DNA from 2 places in the Clostridium sp. DMHC 10 genome. Region 1 is predicted to be linked to the other one. Evidence: riboswitches for the same ligand, from Rfam matches in the RefSeq annotation. Region 1 holds a riboswitch; the other holds the start of a gene.
What was found. Region 1 has a riboswitch for S-adenosylmethionine ahead of AGR56_RS15270 (O-acetylhomoserine aminocarboxypropyltransferase/cysteine synthase family protein). Riboswitches for the same ligand answer to the same signal wherever they lie in the genome.

Region 1 (12,778 bases):
ATGCTTTTTAATCAAATTATCCACTAAAGGCATAGCCTTATCCAGTTGTCCTTCACTATCTCCAGCAGCAACTATTTTATATTGTTTATTAGCACCGATAGTATCTACAAATCCTTTGATTCTATCAATACCAGATTTTGCTTCCGAGTGTTCAATTAACATAATATTAGCTTTTGGCTTTAATTTCATAAGATATTTTGCACATTGAACTCCAGCATCATAATTATCCGATATTACCGTACACGCAACAAGCTTATTATCATAAACTGGTGTATCAACAACAATAACAGGTATCCCCGCATTTTTAGCAGCTACCAACGCTGGCTTTACTTGTTTCCAATCCACAGGATTTATAAAAATAGCATTAACTTTTAATTTAATAAATTCATAAATCTGCTGCATTTGCTTGTCCTTATCTAAAGCTGCATCCCTTGTTACTAATATATCTCCATTGCTCTCTACAACTGAACGTATTTCATCGTTAATTATTTCATAAAACCTATTATTAGTTGTCATATAAGTAGCTCCAAATTTTTTTCTATTTTCTATTTGCCTTGTAGAGTAATCCCTACTACTTTTTTTTAATACTTTGAAGTTAATTAAAATAAAAATAGCAGTAAAAATTAACAATATGAATATTACTATTTTTTTATAGTTTTTATTCATTAATACATCTCGCCCTTTTCCTTATATAACCTAATAATTATTTTTGATATCTTGCCTCAAACGACATTAATCCTTCATTAAAAGTGTATAAATACTCATAGTTGTACTATATTTATTGGTAATAATTATCATCTTATATAATTAATTATCATTATGGAAATAATATTTGTATAATAATTCATTATAAATCTTATATTTCATTGCGTCAAGATATTACAATTTTAGCATATTACCTTGCATGCACTTTTTTAACAAAAGCTGTTAAAGTTAAATGTTTTCTTTATCATAGTATATAGTTGCCTGTCCATATCTGTGAGCATATAAATTTCCATGCTTTAAAAACTCATAGTCAGCGTTTTCAATTTCATCATCAGCACCATTTATTATTGCTCTAGCAGCTGTTTGCAAATCATGAACAAGCTCTAAATCAAATGCCTTAGGAACATGAGCTGCATAAATCTTTTTTACCCTTTTAGCTTTATTCTCAAAATGATTTAATGTATTTAAAAAATCTTCTACTTTTATTGATTCTTTACCATCAAACCAATGTATATCAGCAATTCCATCTCCTGTAAAAGCATAATGATCTTTATTATTTACATAAGATATAGAACCAGGAGTATGTCCCGGTGTACTTACCGCTTCTAATTTTGTTTCGCCTAAATCTATAGTATCACCATCACTTATATTGTTGTAATAAGTCTTTTCACTTTTCACAATATGACTTTTAATATTTTCATACATTTCTGTTTTATCTTTTAAATTTAATTTAATAAAATTTAATCTTTCATTTGTAAGAGCTTGAAAATCACCACCATTGCTAGCTAGATAATATTCTCTACAATTTAAATAAAGTTCAGAAAATAATGCATCTGCACCAACATGATCTAAGTGTCCGTGAGTATGCAGTACTATAACTTGCTTTTTAGTAATTGATCTTACTACCTCACTCAAATTACCTGACCCTATACCAGTATCAATTAAAGCTGCCTTTTCTTTTCCAATCACTAAATAAATTATTATAGGAAATTTATTATTTGTTATATCCTCTTTAATTGAATATAAATTATCTTGTATTTTTTCGACTTCATAAACAGACATAGTTTTACATCTCCATAATATAATTTTAACTATATAATTTTAAAGCAAATCAGCTAATTAAAATTATATAAATGACACCGTACTAAATGTTCAGATCCATCTTTGGTGTTAATATTTTTAATTTCAGGCGAAACTGTTTTGCAAATTTTTTTAGCACCACTACACCTTGCATAGCATTTGCAGCCAGCACTAATATTTAAAGAGTCATTTAAATCACCTTTTATTATAACTTCATCTCTATTGTTAGCTGTACTAATTTCCACCACAGAATTAAGAAGAGCTTTTGTATATGGATGCTTTGGATCATTATATATTTCTTCTGCTGATGCAAGTTCAACAATCTCCCCAAGATACATTACAGCTACTCTGTCACACATATAATATACAACATTTAGATTGTGAGAAATAAATAAAAACGATAAATTTAGCTTATGATGCAAATCCATCATTAAATTTAAAATTTGAGCTTGAACAGAAACATCTAGTGCCGAAACAGGTTCATCGAGTACTACAAATTTGGGATTTAATATAATAGCACTTCCTATACTTATTCTCTGCCTTTGTCCCCCACTAAGTTCATGTGGATATCTTTCTCTATAACTGCTGTCAAGACCTACAAGCTCTAGAATTTCATTTACTCTCTTAATTCGTTCTTTTTTATTGCCTTTCCTATGAATCTTTAAAGGTTCTTCTAGAATCCAACCTATAGTTCTTTTAGGATTTAATGAACTTAATGGATCTTGAAAAACAATTTGCACTTTTTCGCTTATATTTTTAATATGCTTTATATCTTGGCCTTCAATTAAAATGTCACCTTCAACATTATCATTCAATTTAACGATTGACCTTGCAAGAGTAGATTTTCCACATCCGCTTTCACCTACAATTCCAAATATCTCACCTTTCTTAACATTAAAATTAACAGCTTTAAGAACTTTTACAGCTTTCCCTTTGCCAAAAATATTACAATTACTGTTATAGTAAGTGCTTTTCAAATTTTTCAGTTCCAACACAAAATCATATGACACATTCCTCACCTTCCCCTACTGCCAAATTACAGCATACCCTATGAGTGGACTCAAAAATAATACTTTTAGGCTTCTTATAAAAACATTTTTGTTCTGCTTTTTGACATCTAGGTGCAAAGCTGCATCCACATTTTCTTTCCTTAATAGATGGAACTTTTCCAGGAATGCTTACAAGCCTTTTACCTTTATTTTTTCTGATTGGAATAGACTCAATAAGACCTCTTGTATACTGATGTATTGGGTTGTAAAATATGCTTTCTGTACTTCCCTCTTCAACAAAACTTCCTGCATACATTACTGCCACTCTATTGCACAGCTTACTGATAACACCTAAATCATGTGATATAAACAAAATAGATGTCTTATATTGCATGTTTATATCTTTTAAAAGCTTCAGTATCTTCGCCTGTGTTGTAACATCAAGTGCTGTAGTTGGCTCATCTGCTATTATCAGTTTAGGTCTACAAATCACAGCCATAGCAATCATTACTCTTTGCCTCATTCCTCCAGATAACTGATGAGGATAACTATTATAAAGTTCCTCCACTCTATCTAAGCCTACTTCATTTAAAACTTTCAAAACCCTTTCCTTAATTTCTCTATCTGTCAGCTTATAATGAATTTTTAATCCCTCTGCCACCTGCTTTCCTACAGTCATGAGTGGATTTAGCGAAGTCATTGGTTCTTGAAATATCATAGTAATATCTTTCCCTTGTATTTTTCTGAATTCATCTTGACTAATATTTTTAAGTTCCCTTCCATCAAAAACTATACTTCCATTGTTAACAGCTGCACCCTTTGGTAAAAGCCCCGCAATTCCTAGAGCCGTAAGGCTTTTTCCGCATCCAGATTCGCCTACAATTCCTAATATTTCTCCGTTTTCTATATCAAAAGAAACTCCACTAACAGCAGTATTTCTTTCATTTCCATTTTTCACATTAATAGAAAGCTCTTTTACACTAAGCAAAGTTTCTGGCATATTAATTCCCCCTCATATAGTGAAATTAGTTCAACTATTAAGTTTCACCTTGATTTCACTTTAATCATCCAAATATTTTTCTCAAGCCTTCTGCAATAAAATTAAATCCAACAACTGTTATTACTATCACTATTCCAGGTGCCACAGCACACCAAGGTGCATTAAACAAATACGTTTGCCCCTCTGAAAGCATTCTGCCTAAACTAGGGTCAGGCGGCTGAACCCCAAACCCTAAAAAGCTAAGTCCTGCCTCAGAAAGTATTGCATTAGAGAGACCTATGGTTACAGCCGACAATAAAGCTGGATATGCATTAGGTAAAATATGCACAAACATTATTCTAAGATGACTGGCACCAAAAACCTTAGCACTTTTTACAAACTCCATTTCCTTGATTTGCAAAAATTCACTTCTAGTAATACGCGAATAACTTGGTACAAAAATTATAGCTAAAGCTAAAATAATTTGATATTTTCCTTGTCCCAAAACTGTAACTAAAACCAAAGCTAGCAATATACCAGGAAATGCAGTTAAGGCATCATTAATTCTCATAATAATTTCATCAATCCAGCCCCCAAAATACCCAGCAACTGTTCCTAAAGTAACTCCAATAAGCACCCCACAAGCAATTGTACTAACAGCTATAAAAAAAGTAATTTTCGTGCCTGCCATAATGCGGCTCAATATATCCCTTCCAAAATTATCTGTTCCAAAAATATGCTTTAAACTTGGATGCTGATATTTGCTTACAATATTCATTTTATTAGGATTATATGGAGTATAAAAAATCCCCAAAACCATCATAAAAATTACAATTCCTATCAAAATTAAACCTACAATTAAATTCCAATTATGATATTTTTTCATTATATCCTCCAAAAACGATGAATTTATCTTACTCTTATCCTAGGATCAATTACTTGATACAAAACATCTACAAGAAAATTAATGACTACAACAATAAAGGCAAGATACAGCACCAACGTCTGAGTTAATGGAAAATCTCTAGTAGAAATAGCTGTAATTAAAAGGTTTCCTATGCCCGGCAAAGAAAATATCTGTTCAACTATTATACTTCCACCTAAAATTCCTGCAATAATCATACCCATTAAGGTTATAACAGTTATCAATGCATTTTTTAGTACATGCACATATAAAACAGTGTTTTCCTTATTCCCCTTGCTATATGCTGTTCTAACATAATCCTTTCTTTTTTCCTTTATTACAGCTGCTCTCAAAAATTTTACTACTACAGCAATATTAGGAAGTGCTATGGTTACAGCTGGTGCAATTAAATACTTTAAAAATCCAATAAAGTCTTCATTATAATCAACATAAGCTCCTGGAGAAAACACTTTAAGAACTATACCAAATATTAAAATTATTATTACCCCTAGAAAAAAAGATGGTATACCTATATTTATTTGGCATATTATATTTATTATTGTATCTATTATAGCTCCTTCTTTACTTGCAGCAAAAATACTCAAAGGAATGGCTATTATAAATATTATAAATAAAGATAGAATAGCCAGTGATACTGTCACTGGAATCCTTTTTGAAACCAAATCCTTAACTGGCTCAGAAAATCTTATAGACTTTCCGAAATCACCCCTTATAAAATTTGCCACCCAGGTTACATACCTCTTAGTTAAACTTTCATTTAGTCCAAGTTCTTTTCTTAAGGCTTCAACTCTTTCAGGTGAAGCATTTGTTCCAAGCATTACTAAAGCTGGATCGCCTGGTATCACGTTAAATGCTGCAAAAGTAAATGCTGATACAAATATCAATGTAACAATAAGTGCAATGCCCTTTCTTAAAACGTACTTCATTGACCTCACCTTCTTTTAATTTGTGTAATACATAGAAGCTAAATCCTGAACATAGGTTGGATAAAATTTATATCCAGCTAATCCTTTCTTTAAAACAACTACCTTTTGTTGATCCTGTATATATATTGATGCTGCATCTTGATTAAGAATCTCTTGTAGTTCTTTATAGTCTTCTACTTTTTTATTATCATCAATTTCATTAACGGCCTTTCTATACAATTCATCATAATTATTATTTTTATAATTCAAAAAGTTACTTGCATCAGTAGAAACATATCTTCCTAAAAGTGCTCTTGGAGATAGATAAGCTGCATCCAAACTTACAACTGTTGAATCATATTGTCTTCCCTTATATGTCTTTTCTAACCATTCTCCCATTCAACCTTCTTTATTGAAGCTTTTACATTAATAGCTTTTAACTGTTCTACAATTATCTGTGCAGTATCAACATGAAATTGATAAACAGATGGTACAGTAATTGTGGTTTCAAATCCATTTGGATATCCGGCTTCTGCCAGTAACTTTTTAGCTTTATTAATATTCTGAGTATATGTTTTTTCTAATCCAGCTTTATAATATTTTTTAAAGCTGGATAAAAAATTTGTTCCAGCTTGCTTTCCAACGCCATCTGCAACTGTATCTATTATGCTTTTAGTGTCTATGGCATAATACAATGCTTGTCTTACCCTCACATCATTAAATGGTTTTTTTGAATTATTTAAAGCAAGTAATTGCAGCAAGTTCGCACTTCCAATTAAAGTATTATAGCTAGTTTTAAGTTGATCAGCTTGTTCCTTTGTTATGAATCCAGAATCTATATTCCCAGCTTTAAGTCCCAAAAATAATGCATTTGCATCCTCAATTTTGTAAGTAACCTTATCTAAATGAGGCAAGCCTTTTTGCCAATAATCCTTATTCTTAGCAAGTTCTATTTTTTGCTGTTTATCATATTCCACAAGTTTAAATGGTCCTGTTCCAATAGGCTTTGAGTTTTGATTCTTATAGTCTTTAGGAATAATTGCAACAGTTAAATATGGTAAAAAATCCGTGTCTGGAACTGTCAAATTAACTTCTATTGTAGAAGAATCCTTAATATCAACAGATTTAATATTTACCAATTCAGTTTTTAAAGGCTTACCTGTATCTTTTCCAGCAGCTCTATCCAATGAATATTTTACATCCTGAACAGTCACAGGCTTATTATTATGAAACCTTATACCTTTTCTTAATTTAAAGGTATATTTCAAACCGTCTTTTGATATTTCATGACTACTTGCCACCGCGTCTATTAAATTTCCATTTTCATCTGGCTTTACAAGTCCTTCAAATACATTGAATAAAATTGATCTAGTATCCGCTGCAGTAGCTAAATCAGGATCAAGGAAATCTGGTTCACTTGTTGTTAATACAATTGAACCTCCTTCTTTAATATTTCCATTGGCTTTTCCTTCCTTTGTATTACTAGTTTTACTCGTATTGGCTTCTTTACCGCAGCCTACAAGAGTAATTATATTTATCATAACAATTGCGGCAATAATCATTAAAAATAGTTTTCTATTTCTTCTCATTGATATCACTCCCTAAAATAATTTCAAGTTATAATTTCGCTCTATAAATTTGGGCAGTTCAGATATATTAGATATAATATAAGCGTAATTTAATTCCTCAATTCCAACTTTGCCATAAGGGTTTATAAGTAACGACTTCATATTTACTTTGCTGCTTCCTACAATATCATCATAATAATTGTCTCCAACAAATAAACATTCATCAGGCTCTACATTTGCCCTTTTAAGTGCAAAAATCAAATATCTCTTTTTGCGGCTTTGAATATCCAACTTCACTTGATATTACAATTTCATCAAGTAAACTATCTAAATTATTCTGGCACAATACCTTTCTTGATGTATTATCCCAATTAGAAATAATTCCCGATCTTATTGAATTTTGTTTTAAAGTTGTAAGTACACTGACAGCACTATCATATGTATACCAAATTTTTTGATACTTCTGTTCTCTTTTATTTATTTCATGTAATAAAATATTCCTATCAACTTTTATATTTAAAACTTCAAGCAGTTTTTTTAAATAATAGGGCATAAACTCTTCTTTACTTTTACATAATAATCCTTTATGCTCTCTCATAAAGAACTTATCTGTTAGATGATAGGCCATTTTTATTTTATTAGTATCTATACGCTTATTCATACTTACAAGAATATCTTGTAATATTTTTTCACGTTTTGAATAAACAAGTGTATATCCAAGATCGAACCAAATATACTTTAAAGTCATGCTAAAATTTCTCCTACTGTAAAATTTAATATAAAAAAACTTAGAGACTGCAAATAAAATTAATTTATTTGCAGCCTCTAAGTTTTTCTAGTCAGCTCATTTTCTAATATACTATAATCCACATTTCTTAAAAGCTTGTTTTAAATCATTAATTATATCATCTACATCCTCTAAGCCAACACTAAATCTAAGATGACCATTTTTAAATTCTTCAGGATAAAAATGATTTCTTTCATCATTTGGCCCTGTATAAACAATTAAACTTTCATCATGCCCAAGTGAAACGGCTGATATAACAAGCCTAAGTGAATTTACAAACTTATTATGCGTTTCAACATCCGCTTTAAGCCCAAAAGAAAGTACTCCTGAATACATGCTCATCTGCTTTTTGGCAATTTCATGCTGAGGATGACTTTTAAGTCCAGGGTATGCAACAAATTTTACAGCTGGATAGCTTTCAAGGAATTGTGCAATCTTAAGTGCACTTTCACTATGCTGTTTCATACGAAGTGGCAAAGTTACAACTCCACGCATAATTAACCATGCATTAAATGGGCTTATTGCTCCCCCTACATTTACCATTGCCTCAGCTTTTATCTTGTCTATAAGTTCCTTTCTCCCAATAACAGCTCCACCCATAGCATCACCATGTCCATTTATATATTTTGTAAGACTGTGTACTACAAGATCCGCCCCAAGTGAAAGTGGATGCTGTAAGAATGGAGATGCGAAAGTACTATCCACAGAAAGAAGTGCACCTATGCTCTTTGATATTTTAGCTATTTCCTCAATATCACTTACTCTAGTTGTTGGATTTCCTGGAGTTTCAATATGAATTAATTTAGTATTTGGCCTAATTGCCCTTTTTATTTCATTTAAATTAGAAGTATCTACAAGAGTTGCTTCTATGCCATATTTCTTTGGAAAATATTCATTTAATAGTCTATACACTGCAATGTAGGAAACATTTGAGCATATAACATGAGAATCTTTATCTAAAAATGTAAAAAACACTCCAGCTAAAGCTGCAACCCCACTAGCTAATACAACACAATCTTCTGCCCCCTCAAGCGCAGCCAATCTTTCTTGAAGATATAATTGATTTGCCGATGTCGTCCTTGTATAAATCACATTATTTGGATCACTCCAATTAAGAGTTGATGCATCATAAGGAAGCTTATAACTATTCGCCATAGTAATTGGTCTTCTTATAGCTCCTGTTTCTTTATCTATATCATTGCCAACGTGAATACATTTAGTTGAAAACTTTATTTCATTTCTATCTATCACTGAAAAGCCCCACTCTCCACTTAAAATCAGTGCACGGTTCACAGTTCACAATGCACAGTTAAGGATAATTTACCTTTCGTTTCTCTCAGGTAAATTAATTTTATTTTCATTATAATATTCCACCCCTGCATATTATAATAAGAATGAATTTAAGGTTCTAAAAGGATAATGAGCTTCTCCCAAGCCCCGCATATGTTTACCTATTTTTCGTAAGGTACTGGAGAAAAATCTTCCTTGCCTTTCCATTTTAAATGAAGTGACAGCATTGAAAGGACGGTTTAAATAAATTGCTATAAATCTTAGCTGAAGTTTTAAAAAGGCTTAGAGCTTTCAATCTGTCTGAGCGACAGCAGGTTATTGAAAGTTCTTAGCATTTTTTAAACTTCAACTTTAGATTTATCAATTTATTTAATGTCACAAAATGCTGCTACTTCATCAAGCTTTCTCAAGTGCTTGATTCAAATCCCAAATTAAATCATCAGCGTCCTCAACACCTATTGAAAGTCTTATCAAATCTGGAGTAACTCCAGCTGCTTTTTGCTCTTCCGCATTAAGCTCTGCATGTGTTGTACTTGAAGGATGTATTACAAGTGATTTTGCATCTGCGACATTGGCAAGAAGAGAGAATAATTTAACACTATTTATAAATTTCTTTCCTGCTTCAAGTCCACCCTTTATTCCAAATGTAAATATAGAACCTGCTCCTTTAGGCAAATATTTTTTAGCTAATTCTTTATATGGGCTATTGTCAAGTTCAGGATAATTAATCCATGCAACTTTTGGATGCTTGCTTAAAAATTCTACTACCTTTCTTGTATTTGCTACGTGTTTTTCAACTCTAAGTGATAGTGATTCTAATCCTTGAAGAAAATAGAATGCACTTTGAGGACTAAGTGTTGCTCCTGTGTTTCTAAGAAGCTGCACTCTTGCCTTTAATGCAAAAGCAGCTGCTCCTAAATCTGCATACACTAAACCATTATAGCTTTTATCTGGTGTTGTGAAATCAGGGAATTTTCCACTTGCTCTCCAATCAAATTTACCACCATCAACTATAACTCCTCCTATAGTTGTTCCATGTCCTCCAATGAATTTTGTTGCTGAATGAACTACAACATCTGCTCCAAATTCTATTGGTCTTATTAAATATGGTGTTCCAAAAGTATTGTCTATTATAAGCGGTATTTTATTTTCATGTGCTATTTTAGCTACAGCTTCTATATCAAGCACATTTATTCTTGGATTTCCTATTGTTTCTCCATATACTGCTTTTGTCTTATCTGTTATTGCTTTTCTTATGTTTTCTGGATCATCTGGATCTACAAAAACAACTTTTATTCCAAGTTTCTTTAGAGTAACACCAAATAGTTCATAAGTTCCACCGTATAATGTACTTGCTGCTACAATCTCGTCTCCTGAACTTGCTACATTTAAAATAGCATATGTTATTGCTGCAAGCCCTGATGCTGTTGCAAGACCAGCTACTCCACCTTCAAGCGCAGCTATTCTTTGCTCAAATACATCTGTTGTTGGATTCATTATTCTTGAGTAAACATTTCCTGGTTCTTTTAACTGAAATAAATTTGCTGCATGATCTGCATTCTTAAATACATATGATGTTGTCTGATAGATTGGGACTGCTCTTGATCCTGTTGTTGGATCTGGCACCTGACCTGCATGTACCTGTAATGTTTCAAAACCAAATTTTCTTTCTTCACTCATCTTTCATTTCTCCTTTTACTATTAATTTTGACATTTTTTAATTTTTCAAAAATTCAAATTAATATTCACGCATCTTTCACTTATTCCTTAAACTTAATCTACTTGTGTTTAAGAAACTCAATCTTAAACTGATTTTAATATAATAAAAAATCCCCTTCTGCTATGAAGAGGATTAATTTACTATATACCATTAGCCTAAATTATCCTCTTATCTCTCAAAATTTAATTTGCAGGAATTAACACCATACATTCAAATGAAAAATGCTGGTTGTTGGGTTTCATAGGGCCAGTCCCTCCACCTCTCTCGATAAGATGCTAAATATTTATTCGATTTTATTTCCTATTATTCAGATAGGAATTATTAACTTGCTTATGTTTAAATTATATCATGTTTTAAAACCATGTCAATATATTTTTATAAAATATATTTATTATTTTGCATCATTTATACCAAAAGTGTTCTGAACAACTCCATCCAAAAGACTATAAATTGACTTACCCATTTTTTCTTCAAAGTACTTTTTATTCTCGAAAGTCCTTTTCCACTTATTAATAGTATTCTCATGTATCCCATGTCTTAATGCAACATCAATCATCCTTTTTTCAATCAAGCAAAAACCGCTTGGCAGTGCAAGTGCATCACATAATTGAATTAACCTATCATAATTAGTATATTCCGCAGTTTCAATAAATTTTTTCACAAATTCATACTCTTCCTTGCTGCAGTCCCATTTTCCCAAAGCTTCTCTAATATCCTGACAATCAAAAAAATGAGTCAAACAAATTTTTGCAATTGCTTCAGCTGCTTTTCCAGCATATAGAGAATGCTTAACCCATTGTCCAGGATTCATTTTTTCTGCTTCCTCAAGTATCTTCCTTGCAGTGTCTAAAGATGGTACTTCCCCTGATTTACTTAACATACCTATCAACTCCCCAATTATTAATTACAAAATTTATCCATAACCACATTACAGTATAAGCCACTTTTCAACGCCAGTTCATAGTGAATATTCAATTATTTTATCTAACAAAACACTGTATTTCATTCCTGCTAGTGCTGCACTTTTAGGAAACAGCGAATTTGTTGTCATTCCTGGAAGTGTGTTTAGCTCTAATACATACGGTATTTCATTATTTACTATTATATCAACTCTAACATATGCGCTGCAATCAAATATTTCCCAACATTGTCTAGAAACCTCTTTTATTTTACTTTCTAATTCATTTGAAAGCTTAGCTAATGTTTCTTCGGATTTTCCTTCTGTGTACTTGCACTTATAATCAAAGAACTTTCCTTTTGACTTAATTGATAATATAGGTAAAACCTCTCCATTTAGCATACAAACTGTATATTCATCTCCAGCTATATATTTTTCAACTATAACTTCATCATCATATTTAAAAGCTTCCTTTATATTTTGCTCTAGCTCTTGTTTATTTGAAGCCATTGATATACCTATACTTGATCCTCCATTATTAGGCTTTACAAACATAGGATAGTTAAGTGCTTCAAACCTTTCAAAATTTACTTTTTTATTTTTATAAATCACATAAAAAGGCGCCGTATTAATATTTTCCGCCTTCAATATCCTTTTAGTTTGCTTTTTATTCATGCATATAGCACTGGTAAGCATATCGCATCCAGAATATGGCATAGGAATACTATTAAGTATAGCCTGTATAGTCCCATCTTCTCCAAAAACACCGTGAAATGCCAATATCACAAAATCCATGCCTTTTACTTTTTGAATTACCTCATGCTTTGAGTTTATTATAATTGGATAAACTTCATATTTATTTTTATCAAGATTTTTAACAATTTCCTTTCCCGAAAGAATGGATATTTCTCTTTCTGATGATATTCCTCCCA
Region 2 (12,778 bases), 2.5 Mb from region 1:
TGAATCTAAAAACTCCTGGTCGAGAAGATGCTGCAGAAGACGTTAAACTTCACACAAAGGCTGATTATAAAGCTAAAATAAATAAATCTACTAAAAGCACAAATGAAAAAGGTGACGACATAGCCTTTACAATTGTTGAAGCATTAGGTGGTAAAACTAACATAGAAACTGTTAACAATTGTTTTTCAAGACTTAGAGTAGATGTCAAAGACCCAAGTATTATAAATGAAACTACATTGAAAAGCACAGGTGCTTCTGGAGTAATAAAAAATGGTAATAACATTCAAGTAATATATGGTCCTAAAGTAAGTAATATAAGAAATAAGGTAGATAAATACCTTGATAATAACTAAAAATTTCAGTCAGTATTCAGTTTTAATTATATAAAATTTTATTTTTAGAACTGTTATATATAAAAATAAGATAGAAAGAGGGAAATACTATGAAAAAATTTTCAGTAACAATAGCTGGCGGAGGAAGTACATTTACCGCTGGAATAGTCTTAATGCTTCTCGATAATTCAGAAAGATTTCCAATAAGGAAGCTGAAATTATACGATAACGATAAAGAGAGACAGGATATTGTAGCAGAAGCTTGCAAAATAATTCTAAAAGAAAAAGCTCCTGAAATTGAATTCAAGGCTACTACAGAACCTGAAGAAGCCTTTACTGATATAGACTTTGTAATGGCACATATAAGAGTTGGAAAATATGCTATGCGTGAACTTGACGAAAAGATACCGCTTAAATATGACGTAGTTGGACAAGAAACTTGTGGACCCGGAGGAATTGCTTATGGAATGAGATCTATCGGCGGAGTTATAGAAATACTTGATTATATGGAAAAATACTCTCAAAATGCTTGGATGCTTAACTACTCAAATCCAGCTGCAATAGTAGCAGAAGCAACTAGAAGATTAAGACCTAATTCAAAGATACTAAATATTTGTGATATGCCAGTTGGACTAGAAAATCGTATGGCTCAAATAGTAGGACTAAAAAGCCTTAAAGATCTTTATGTTCGCTACTATGGCTTAAACCATTTTGGTTGGTGGACAGATGTAAGGGACAAATCTGGTAACGATTTAATGCCTAAACTTAAAGAACATATTTCAAAATATGGATATGTTGTAAATAAGGAAGAACGTAAAAGTGATGAAGCTAGTTGGCTTGAAACTTATGAGAAAGCAAAAGATGTATATGCTCTTGATCCAGAAACAATCCCAAATACTTATTTAAAATACTATTTATATCCTGATTTTGTTGTAGAACATTCAAATAAAAACTACACAAGAGCTAATGAAGTAATGGACGGTAGAGAAAAATTCGTATTTAGTGAATGTAGAAAAATAGTTAAAGAAGGAACTTTTAAAAATTCAAAACTTGAAGTTGAAGAACATGCTTCATTCATCGTTGATCTTGCAACTGCAATAGCTTTTAATACAAAAGAAAGAATGCTTCTTATAGTTCCAAACAATGGCGCAATAGTAAATTTTGATAGCACAGCAATGGTTGAAATACCTTGTTTAGTCGGAAGTACTGGTCCTGAACCTCTTTCTGTTGGCAAAATACCTCAATTCCAAAAAGGACTCATGGAAGAACAGGTATCTGTTGAAAAATTAGTTGTAGATGCTTGGATTGAAGGCTCTTATTTAAAATTATGGCAAGCACTTACACTTTCAAAAATTGTTCCAAATGCAACCGTTGCAAAAAAAATATTAGATGATTTAATCGAGGCAAATAAAGATTACTGGCCAGAATTAAAATAATAAAATAATAATAAGGAGCTGTCCCAATATAGTAATTATCCACATGGCAGTTCCTTATTTTCAACACTCTTGTATAAAAAAAAAATTATTTAATATACTTTATATAAGAGGTGAATTGAATCATGGCTAAAATTGATATAAGTAAAATAGTTTACAAAAACCATCTTACCAAAATAGAAGAAAACATATTAATATACATAATAAATAATATACAAATTGTTAAAAAAATTGGAGTAAGGGGAATCGCCAAAAAACATTATACAAGCACTTCAACTATAATGAATTTGTCTAAAAAATTAGGTTATTCAGGATTCTTAGATATGTACTACAATTTATTTTTCACTCTAAAAGCTAAAAATATTCCGCAAAATAATGATGTTACCAACGAATACTTCGGCATAAATGTAAATGAATTGTTATCACTAATAGACATCGACAATATAAACAAATTTGTAAACTTACTTGAAAAAAATAAGCATGAAATAATGTATACCTGTGGTCAAGGATTTTCTATACCAATAATAGAATACATAAATAAAAAATTACTTATATCTGGTTTCCGATGTATTTTAAGTGATGCATACGAAAATTACGATGTAAATGCACAAAATGCTAAATTATTAATTGTAGTTTCAAAATCCGGAGAAACTGATTTTATTATAAACGCTGCAAAACTTGCCAAAAAAACAACATTAAAATAGTATCTTTTACAAATCAAACAAATAATACTTTAGCAAGCTTATCCTTTATTAATTTTAAAATATATGATAAGCACGTTATGGATGATAGAAATAAAATACCAAATTCTTTTTATCCTAATGTACTTATGTTATTTGAAGTTATATTTAGTCAATATTTAAAAAAATCTAAAACAAATCCTAAAAATCAGAAATAATTTAGGTTAAAAATCAGGAGGGATTAAAATGTTCAGCAAATTAAAAAATATAATAACAAACAAAAAAAATGAAAAAATCACCAAATTTTTTAGTACCAGTATCTGGTGAAATAATAAGTTTAGATACTGTAGATGATGACGTCTTCTCTCAACGCATGATGGGTGATGGTTTTGCAATAATACCTTCAGATGGAAATGTATTTTCTCCTTTCGATGGTATAGTGACAAGCATCTTTCCAACTAAACACGCAATTACAATTAAAAATAGTGATGGTATAGAAGTATTAATTCATTTTGGACTTGATACAGTTAACTTAAAAGGTGAAGGTTTCACCGCTCACGTCTCAAGTGAAGATAGAGTTAAGGCCGGAGATCTTATATTAAGCGTTGATATAGCCTCAATAAAAGATAAAGTAAAATCTTTAGTTGTTCCTATAATATTTTTAGATTTAAAAGAGAGAAATTTTTACATATAATAAACAAAATGTAAATTGTAAAGACACAAATGCTGTATTTATAAAATAATTTATAAAAGATTTTAACGACAATATAGGTGTTAAAATCTTTTATTTAGGCTTCCTTAATTTTTTTACTATGGTTTTTTAAATACGATTTTGAATATCTTATCATACTGTTCTTCACTTTCAATTTTAAAACCAGCTTTTTTTCCTAGTCTTTTAAAATACTTTAAATCCTGCTCATTATTTTTTTTCATCACACCATATGATGTCTCAATTAGACCATTAGGTGTATCTATCTCAAGTTCTATGATAAATATATCCTTTTTACCATCATCCTCCTTTGGAATAACCGCATCCCACAATACAAAACTCGAACCGCTTTTTATCACTCTGTATATTTCATTAAATACCTTTTTATGTTCATCTTTATCAATAAACATCATTGTAAAAAATGATGTTGCCACATCAAAACATTTATCCTCAAATTTTAGATCTGAAGCATCCATAATCATTTTCACCGGTCCTTCTGCTGCAGCATCAAGTTCATCTTGCCTTTTATCTATGGCTGTTACTCTTTTTCCATATAAACCGCCAATTACACCTTCACCGCCGCCGCCAATATCTAAAATTTTTTCTCCTTCTATATCCTTTTTCAAAATTAATTTTTGTTTTTTACAATATCTATCCTATCTTTTCCGTTCAAATTATTCACCTCTCCAAAAATAAAAGCCATTTTCCTTTTAAAAGAAAACAGCTTTTATAACAGACTTTTATCACCATTTTCTTATCTTCCAAATTACTTTGCAGGAATTAACACCGTGCATACAATAGTGAAACTAATTCAACTATTAACTTATACATCATAAAAATCTCTACCAATTCCATCCTTTTATAATGTATAATTTAAGTTTCACAATAATTTCTCTTTAATGCCGGTTGTCGGGTTTCACAGGGCCAGTCCCTCCACCACTCTTGATAAGATAATTTATAGTATTCTTATATGTTTAGTTAAATTATATAGCTAAATATACTCAATGTCAAGGATTGGCACTGCTCTATATTTAAAAGAAATAATAATATTGAAGAAGTGATTTAAATAAAATACATACTGTATAACTATATGTTCCAAGTAACGTAATGGTGTTTCAAAATATTACTTCACCTGATTTTGTAACCAGTCTAAACTATCCATATAAAAGAAGCCTAAACCTAATAAATTGAAAGCTGATATAACTAAACAAATTATAAAATATATTAAAATTCCCACTATACTCCCTCTAAGCAAAACATATACAAGTGCAGGTATAATCCCTAAAAGTATATTGTATCCAAAAATTTTAAGCTTATATCCTTTAGAAAGCTTTGCACTTAAGCTAATAACTTCTAAAATTCCAAGTTTAGGATTATCAATCATAACGATAAATGCAAATATAAACATATAAGTAAGTATTACACCTGGAATTACAAGCAATATATAACCTACAATCAGTATTATTGTCATAAGTAAGCTTAATCCTATTGATTTTAATACCATATTCTTCTTAAAACAAACAAGTATATCTGAAAATACAATCTCATGTGTATCTTGATAATTTCTTGCTATATAATAAGTTCCCACACTAAGCGGTATACAAATTGCAAAAATCATTACCAAATATACAATTATGCAAAGTAAAACTTCACCTATAGAAAATCCAGATAGTATAGTTACACTGCCAGTTATTAATCCCGAAAAAAGGCATATAATGAAAAATACTAAGGATGGTATAAGCATAGCCAAAACAAACTTCGCTATATTACCTGCTCCGATAGAAATAACATTTGAAAGAACTTTGAATACTGATATTCTTTCTTTATACATAAAATCCTCCTAGATAAATAATTTATATAATATCACCTTATATGTATACTAGAATTTTCTTTACATAATGCTTTTTATAATTAATTTCCATAAAAAAAGACCTACCATTAAAAGATAGATCTAAATTTTTAATCTTTCAAAACACTATTGATTTTTGCAAATTTTATTATATCTGAAAATGATAATGTTACTCTATAATATCTATTCCAATCATTTTCATAAGATATTTAGCATTAGTGGTATCTGAACGTCCTTTTTTAAGTTTATAATCAAACTTTATTTTATTTCCCTCATAGCTTTCTGAGAAATGGTAATTTTTAATTCTGTTTTTATCATCATACTCAAGATTGCATAATTCAAAGTCATGAGTAGAAATAAGTCCAAATACCCATTTTTCATTGAGACTTTTAAGAACACTTTTTGCCCCTACTATCCTGTCATTCGAATTAGTACCACGGAATATCTCATCTATTAAGAAAATCATTGGATGCTTTGTTTTTATATTTTCTATCATCTTTTTCATTCTAATAAGTTCAACATAAAAAGTAGACATTCCCCTGTTTAAATCATCAGTTATTCTCATAGAGGTATATATATCAACAACAGAGCAAGTAAGCTTTTTGCCACATACTGGTGCTCCTGCATATGCAAGAACAAGATTAATTCCAACTGTTCTTAAAAAAGTAGTTTTTCCAGACATATTTGAACCAGTAATTATAAAAATACTATCTGTCATATCAACATCATTATATATCCTAGTTTTTTCATCGATTAATGGATGCCCAATTTCTTCTCCAGAAAACACTAGCTGTTCCTTTGAGAATTCTGGGAATGTAAGCTTTGAATTTAAATGAAACACAGCAGAAAGACTAGATAAACTCTCAAACTCTCCTATTACATCAAGCCACTCTCTTATGTATTTTCCATATTTAGATTTCCAATTTTCAAATTCAAAAAGTCTATGGTAATCCCAAAAAAATATAACGCTCAATATTACATATCCAATTATATTGCTTGTGTATTCAATTCTTTCAACTATAGAGGTAAGCTCTTTAAGAATTGTATTAGCACTTTTTCCATCAAATATGAGTTTTTCTTTGAGCTCCTTTAAATATGGGCTTTTAAATTCCTCATTTTCTATTAGCTTCAAAATATTAAAATAGGATTCTAAATCGTTTTTTCTTTTATATATCGGTCCTAATACTGGAGATATCTTAGCATATCCAATTCCATTTATGAGAAGATGAATTGTAAAAAACAATCCTATATAACCATAATATCTATCTAATTTATAATAAACAATAATAATAGACGTTATTATTGTTATAACTGGAACCACCCATGATATTATTTTAGCTATAGGGCTAGAAAAAGCCCTTTTTAAATTTTCAACATAATCTAATAGCTGCGTTGGATTCTCAACTGTGTTTTTATTTATAATACCTTCGCCTTCAATTTTTTGGGTAAAATCAAGTTTTTCTCCAAGCTCTCTTACAGCTTCCTGTCTTTCTTTTATTTTATTAATATCCTTATCAGGATTTTTCAAGATTGCTATTAATTTTTCTCTACCAAAGAAGGTTTTTGTAGTATTTATAAGCTGAAAAAGAGACTTTTCACCTAGTATATCAAGGTCAGTAAGATATGGTTTTTCCTCATCGACCTTGTCAATGCCACAGTCCTCAAATGAAGTCCATGTACCATCAAGCCTTTTTAAGTACTTTTCATTAACCTCTATCATGTTTTTTATTCTTAAAAGATTATAAGATATTTTACTGTGAATACTTAATAAATATATAAATAATATGTAAGATAGTACTGTTCCGAAAATCATAAATATAGATAGACTTTTAATGACAAGGTATGTAAAGCATGCTGCAAGTATAAAAGCTGCAAATCTAAGTAAACTTATTAATCCATAACTTTTTTTTATTCTTGGCTTCCTCGCTCTTAAAATGATCTATACGTTTTAAAAATTCATCTTTCATTTTCATAAAAATATTGTCCTTTCTGCTCCTCATAATTATATAGAACATTATAACATACAAAATAAATAATATTAGAAGTATTCACAAATATTTCAAAAAAATTAACACCAGTAAGCTTACTGATGTTAACTTCGCAATTACAGACTTATATTAATTTTTCCCTGTAAAATATTCTACTTATTTTCGGCGTGAGGAAGCTGACTTATATCAAGGTTCTCACCAATCCAACTTAAAAATTTTTTAATTTCATTGCCGTTTGCACTAAAATATTTAATATTTTTTATTCTTTCTTCACTTATTATTCCAACGCTTCTCAACAATTCAAGATGATGTGATATTGTTGGAGTTGTTAAATTTACTATTTCAGAAATTTGTTTACCATACATTGGTTCCTTCATTAAAAGTTTCAATATTTCAAAACGTGTACTATCAGAAATAACCTTAAGTACTTGAAACATTTTATCAACTTTGACTTCTGCACTTTCTATCATCTTATATGCTAAAACCTGAATATCACTCATATACCTTACATACCTTCCAATTAAAAAATATGATGGTATAAATATGTATTCTTCATATGGATCTTTTCTTCTAAAATTTCTACCCATTATGTTTTGAGATATTTCAATAGGTTCATTTGATTTTAACTCATTTTCCAATTTTATGAATTCGTTTTTATAGCTGTCATATAAATTATCCATAAGCTTATTAAATTCATCTGTATAAAATTCTAAAGTGCACTTTAAAATCATATCCAAAAACTCTTGCCTATTATTAACTATAAATTTAAAGCAATCCAAATCATCACATAAATATTTGTATCCGTAAAAAAATTCTTCTAGATTTCTGTCATTTTTTAAAACCTTTTTGATTTTTTCCTCGTTTATTTCAAGTCCCCAAAAATTATAAAAAAATGATTCTTTTGTAGTATTCTTTACGCTTTCTATGTATTTTTCAACGTCATCAAACTCTCTATTTAAATATAAAAACTCAAAAATTCCATATCCACCATCTTTAAGAGACTTTATTAAAACTTCTAAATTTTTATATTTGCTTGTCACTTCGTCCACAAATGTTTTTCCATATACTTTTTGGACTAAACCCTTACATTCTTCATCCTTATTAAAGATACTTAAAGTTATACTTATAAGTTCTATTACCATAGATTTCTTTAAATATACTTTAGGTGCTTTTTCCTCAAAATTGTTCATAATACCATCCTTTTAACACTAAGTATTTAATACTTATCCATAATTAGCTTTGCCTCATTATGTTATAATTATAGCATAGTTTTTTAATAATATAGCAGAAAATTTAGTTATTGTTTAATAAAATCATTATCAAAGTCTGTATTATCAATAATAGACGGAAATTAATCCTATAATTGAAATTCCAGAAAATGAAATATATGATAACATAAAAAATCACCACATAATTAAAATTAAAGAATTTATTGATACTATGAATGACAAATTATAAACTTTAATATTTTAAAATGTTAAAACTTATAATTTGCTACTTATACTATAACTCCTCAAATTACTAAAAATATTAAGAAAGTTCATGTGAGTTTTTTTATTTCACGCAAACTTCCTTAATATGTCAATTTAGCTAAAAATTAAATATTAATTAATATTAAAATGTGCATGTCAAATATATCTAAAGTTACATTGCATCATCTAAATCGTTTAAATCTCTTCCGGTAACGTCTTCAGAAACATAAGAACTAAAGAAGGTGCTTAAAGAAAAAATAATTAGCATTATAGCAACTGGAATCCAACTACCTGACATTGCTGATACCCAACTAGCTGCAATTAAGGGACCAAAACCAGTAGCTATAACTCCTGCTACTTCTTTAGCAAGTGAAACCAAAGTAACTCTATTTTTTGATCCAAATAATTCGCTTAGCATTACATTTTCCAAAGCAAATATTCCTTGACAGCCAACATTCAAACCGATTACCAGTGCAATAGTCAGTAAAACAACATTTTTTGAATTAATCAACATCATCATTGGGATTGAATAAACTGCCATTGCCAATGACAAAATCATATATATTTTTCTTCTTCCAAATTTATCGCCAAGATATCCAACCACAGGAATAGTTATAAAAGATACTAAAGATGAAATAATATTTGCATCTGTTGCAATTGTTTTTTGCATCAAAAGGACAGTAACAACAAAACCAGCTAAATATGTTTGTAAAATACCGCTATTTCCAGCTTGTCCAAAACGTAATCCTAGTGCAACTAAAAAACTCTTTTTTCCTTTTCTATTAGCCTCAACTGATTTGCCATTCTTCCCTATTTCCTGTCTTTCTTCTAAAAGCAGCTTTTTCTTCTCTGCCATAACCGGACTTTCTTTAACGAAAATTCTAATTAAAATTGCTGCAATCATAACAATAAAAGATGCAAAGAATGGAATTCTCCATCCCCACGCAAATAAATCATTTTCATTAATATTCGTCAAAATGACAGTCCAAATTAAATTTGCTAATAATGTCCCAGATGAAGTTCCTAAACAAACTAAACTACCAATTAAACCTCTATTTTTCACTTTTGAAAATTCAGCAACCATAACACCGGCACCACTTATTTCTGCTCCAGCACCTAAACCCTGGAAAATTCTTAGTATAACTAATCCAATTGGAGCTAATATACCAACTTTTTGATAAGTAGGCAGGAAACCTATGAGTGTTGATGTAAGACCCATAAGAGTTATAGTAATAAAAAGAACTGCTCTACGGCCTACTTTATCACCAATTCTTCCAAATATATATGCTCCGACTAACCTAGCAATATATCCAGCTCCATATGTTCCCATCGACATTATTAAACCTATGGCAGGACTTGCATTTGGAAAAAATACCTTATTAAAAACAATAGCAGCTGCAAGAGAATACAACTGAAAATCCATGAATTCCATTGCTGTTCCAAGCCAGCCACTTGCAGCAACTTTAACCAATTCTTTTGTTTCAATTTCATAAGTATCATTACCATTCTTCTGCATTTTTAATACACCTTCCTTACTATTTACAAAAATTAACTTTATCTTCCCGCACTTAACCTTAGATGTTTATAAACAAAAAGCAATTTTAACTAATCATCAAAAGTAAGAATCATTTTTTTAACCTCTTCAGGGTGTTCATTAATAAAATCAAAAGCTTGTTGAATTTGATCAAAATTTAAATCTATGCGTAATTAATCCATCATTTTTTAACATTCCAGATTCCATTAAACGAATGACATTAGCAAATTGATATGCTTGTAGTCTAGTGCCCACAACAGTTAATTGATTTTTAGTAATAGGAAGTTGAGGAATTTGTGATGCTTTTTCAGAAAATCCCAAAACAACAATTGTACCAGCTGGTGATATCAAATCAAAGCTAACTTCAAATGTCTTTGTAGATCCAACTGCATCAATAACTTTATTTACGCCTTCACCATTTGTCCAATCTTTAACTGCTTCTTTAATATCTTCCTTAGCAATATTGACAACTCTATCTGCTCCATTTTCTTTAGCAAATTTTAACTTATCCTCAACAACATCTGTTATCATTACGGATGCACCCTTTATCTTAGCCAATTTAAGTATGCATACCCCTATAGGGCCTGCTCCTTGAATAAGTACAGTATCTCCGACACCAACATTACCACGAGCTGTTGAATTAGCACCAATCGTATATGGTTCAGTTAATACTGCAGTATCCCAATCCAAATCCTTATTCATTACATGACATTGTTTTTCAGATACTGTGAAATATTCTCTCATGCCACCATCCTCATGAACACCAAATACAGATAGATCCTTACATACATTAGGCATACCATGACGGCACGCGTAACATTTTCCACAATAGTTAATTGGTTCAATTACAACATGATCACCAACATTAAGATTTTTTACATCGCTGCCTATTTCAACAACTTCACCAACAACTTCATGTCCCATAACTCTTGGTAGTACAGCTAATGGATTTTCACCATGATATAGATGAACATCAGACCCACAAATGCCAACTCTCTTTGTTTTTATCAAAACATCATCTGATTTTATAACTTTAGGTATCTCAACTTCTTCCACCCTAAGATCGTCTTTCGCATAAACTCTTGCAATTTTCATAACTTTTTCCTCCTATTTTTGTGTTAATTTCGTAAAATTTTATTTATTAATAAAGCCAAATTAATAATTTTAACTTAGAAACTTTATTAAAAATCTGTTGTAATAAAAAAACGTCAATATCTAGTAAACATTTGATATTTTAAATATGACCTTAAACTTTTGTACTAGAAAAACGTTTTTATGCATATTAAAAAATAAAAAACTGTTTTAAATGCATTTGTTAATTAATTTAATTTGTGTTATATTAAGCCTTGAAAACATTTTATATTAGACATTTCATACATAATTTGTTATATTCGGATGGTAGTCCTTATAATAGCAAATTGTGAAATGTCTTTTTTTATTTAAATAAATTAATTTATTTACTCGTTTTTTTAATTGCTTCCCACAATCCATTTAAGTATGCTACTCCAAGAGCTCTGTCGTACAAACCGTATCCTGGTCTTGCTTTTTCTCCCCATAACATTCTTCCATGGTCAGGTCTTATATAGCCTTCAAAGCCTACGTCATGATATGCCTTCATTATTTCAAACATATCGAAGTCTCCATCGCTTGAAAGGTGAGATACCTCGTGGAAATGTCTTTCGCCTACAAATTTTATGTTTCTAACATGACCGAAGTGTATTCTTCCCATAGCACCAAAGTGTCTTATAATTTCAGGAATGTTATTCTTTCTTTCACATCCAAGTGCACCACTGCATAGACAAAGTCCGTTGTATGGGCTGTCCACAAGCTTAACTATCCTATCTAAGTTTTCCTTTGAATGTACTATTCTTGGAAGTTCAAATATTCCCCATGCAGGGTCATCTGGATGAACTGCCATTTTAACGTCGTATTTTTCGCAAGTAGGTATTATTCCTTCAAGAAAATACTTGTAGTTTTCAAATAATTTTTCTTCATCTACATCTTTATAAAGTTCAACAACTCTTTTTAATTCCTTAAGTCTTTCAGGTTCCCAACCAGGAAGTGTAAAGCCATTAGAATTTTTTGTTGTAGCTTCTACTAATTTTACTGGGTCCATTCCCCTTAATTTAGCATCATCATAATCCATAGCTTCAGAACCATCAGGAAGCTTCATTGCAAGGTCTGTCCTAAGCCAATCAAATACAGGCATGAAGTTATAGCATATAACCTTTACTCCAGCTTTTGATAAGTTTTTGATTGTTTCTTTGTAATTTTCTATATATTTATCTCTTGAAGGTAAGCCAAGCTTTATGTCTTCGTGTACATTTACGCTCTCTATAACTTCAAGCTCTAATCCATGAGCTTCTATGTTCTTCTTGTACTCCATTATTGTATCAAGTGGCCATAATTCTCCTGCTGGAATATCTGATAAAAAGCCTACAACTCCTGTAACTCCTGGTATTTGACGTATTTGGTCAAGTGTGACGCTGTCATCATTTTCACCGAACCATCTAAATGTCATTTTCATAAAAACACCTCTTTCTTCATTATTTTAAATATTTATTTAGTGTATTTCTTACTGCCTTTGGTCCTACAAGCATTTCTTCAAAGTAATTTTCAACTTTCTCGCCAAGACCTATTTCATAGAGATCTGATCCAAAGATGGCTTTATTTGAAAGTATAGGTTTTAAGGAACCTTTGATGTATTTTTTGCCTAGTTCTACTTCTGATAAATATTCTTTTAAACTTTCTAGAAGTGGGTCAGAGCTAATTTCAAAAATT

Region 2: linked by a shared signal. The riboswitch ahead of AGR56_RS03410 (class I SAM-dependent methyltransferase) and the one ahead of AGR56_RS15270 (O-acetylhomoserine aminocarboxypropyltransferase/cysteine synthase family protein) in region 1 are both predicted to bind S-adenosylmethionine.

The regions. Positions count from the first base shown of each region.
Region 1 covers NZ_LGVB01000015.1:2,741,340-2,754,117, forward strand. The annotation lists gene AGR56_RS15215 (sugar ABC transporter substrate-binding protein) at 1-666, opposite strand, end outside; gene AGR56_RS15220 (MBL fold metallo-hydrolase) at 934-1,767, opposite strand; gene AGR56_RS15225 (ABC transporter ATP-binding protein) at 1,821-2,795, opposite strand; gene AGR56_RS15230 (ABC transporter ATP-binding protein) at 2,785-3,774, opposite strand; gene AGR56_RS15235 (ABC transporter permease) at 3,839-4,639, opposite strand; gene AGR56_RS15240 (ABC transporter permease) at 4,663-5,604, opposite strand; gene AGR56_RS20405 (hypothetical protein) at 5,620-5,982, opposite strand; gene AGR56_RS15250 (ABC transporter substrate-binding protein) at 5,967-7,172, opposite strand; gene AGR56_RS15255 (HAD hydrolase-like protein) at 7,185-7,412, opposite strand; gene AGR56_RS15260 (HAD hydrolase-like protein) at 7,396-7,899, opposite strand; gene AGR56_RS15265 (aminotransferase class I/II-fold pyridoxal phosphate-dependent enzyme) at 8,011-9,189, opposite strand; gene AGR56_RS15270 (O-acetylhomoserine aminocarboxypropyltransferase/cysteine synthase family protein) at 9,625-10,908, opposite strand; SAM riboswitch class I at 11,114-11,222, opposite strand; gene AGR56_RS15275 (hypothetical protein) at 11,340-11,828, opposite strand; gene AGR56_RS15280 (D-alanine--D-alanine ligase) at 11,907-12,778, opposite strand, start outside.
Region 2 covers NZ_LGVB01000015.1:288,188-300,965, reverse strand. The annotation lists gene AGR56_RS03430 (PTS transporter subunit EIIC) at 1-353, shown strand, start outside; gene AGR56_RS03425 (6-phospho-alpha-glucosidase) at 443-1,768, shown strand; partial or broken gene AGR56_RS03420 (MurR/RpiR family transcriptional regulator) at 1,891-2,663, shown strand; partial or broken gene AGR56_RS03415 (PTS glucose transporter subunit IIA) at 2,692-3,188, shown strand; gene AGR56_RS03410 (class I SAM-dependent methyltransferase) at 3,256-3,780, opposite strand; SAM riboswitch class I at 3,906-4,106, opposite strand; gene AGR56_RS03405 (hypothetical protein) at 4,278-4,985, opposite strand; gene AGR56_RS03400 (MutS family DNA mismatch repair protein) at 5,173-6,723, opposite strand; gene AGR56_RS03395 (winged helix-turn-helix domain-containing protein) at 7,144-8,181, opposite strand; gene AGR56_RS03390 (MFS transporter) at 8,636-9,979, opposite strand; gene AGR56_RS03385 (zinc-binding alcohol dehydrogenase family protein) at 10,148-11,092, opposite strand; gene uxuA (mannonate dehydratase) at 11,451-12,524, opposite strand; gene AGR56_RS03375 (mannitol dehydrogenase family protein) at 12,544-12,778, opposite strand, start outside.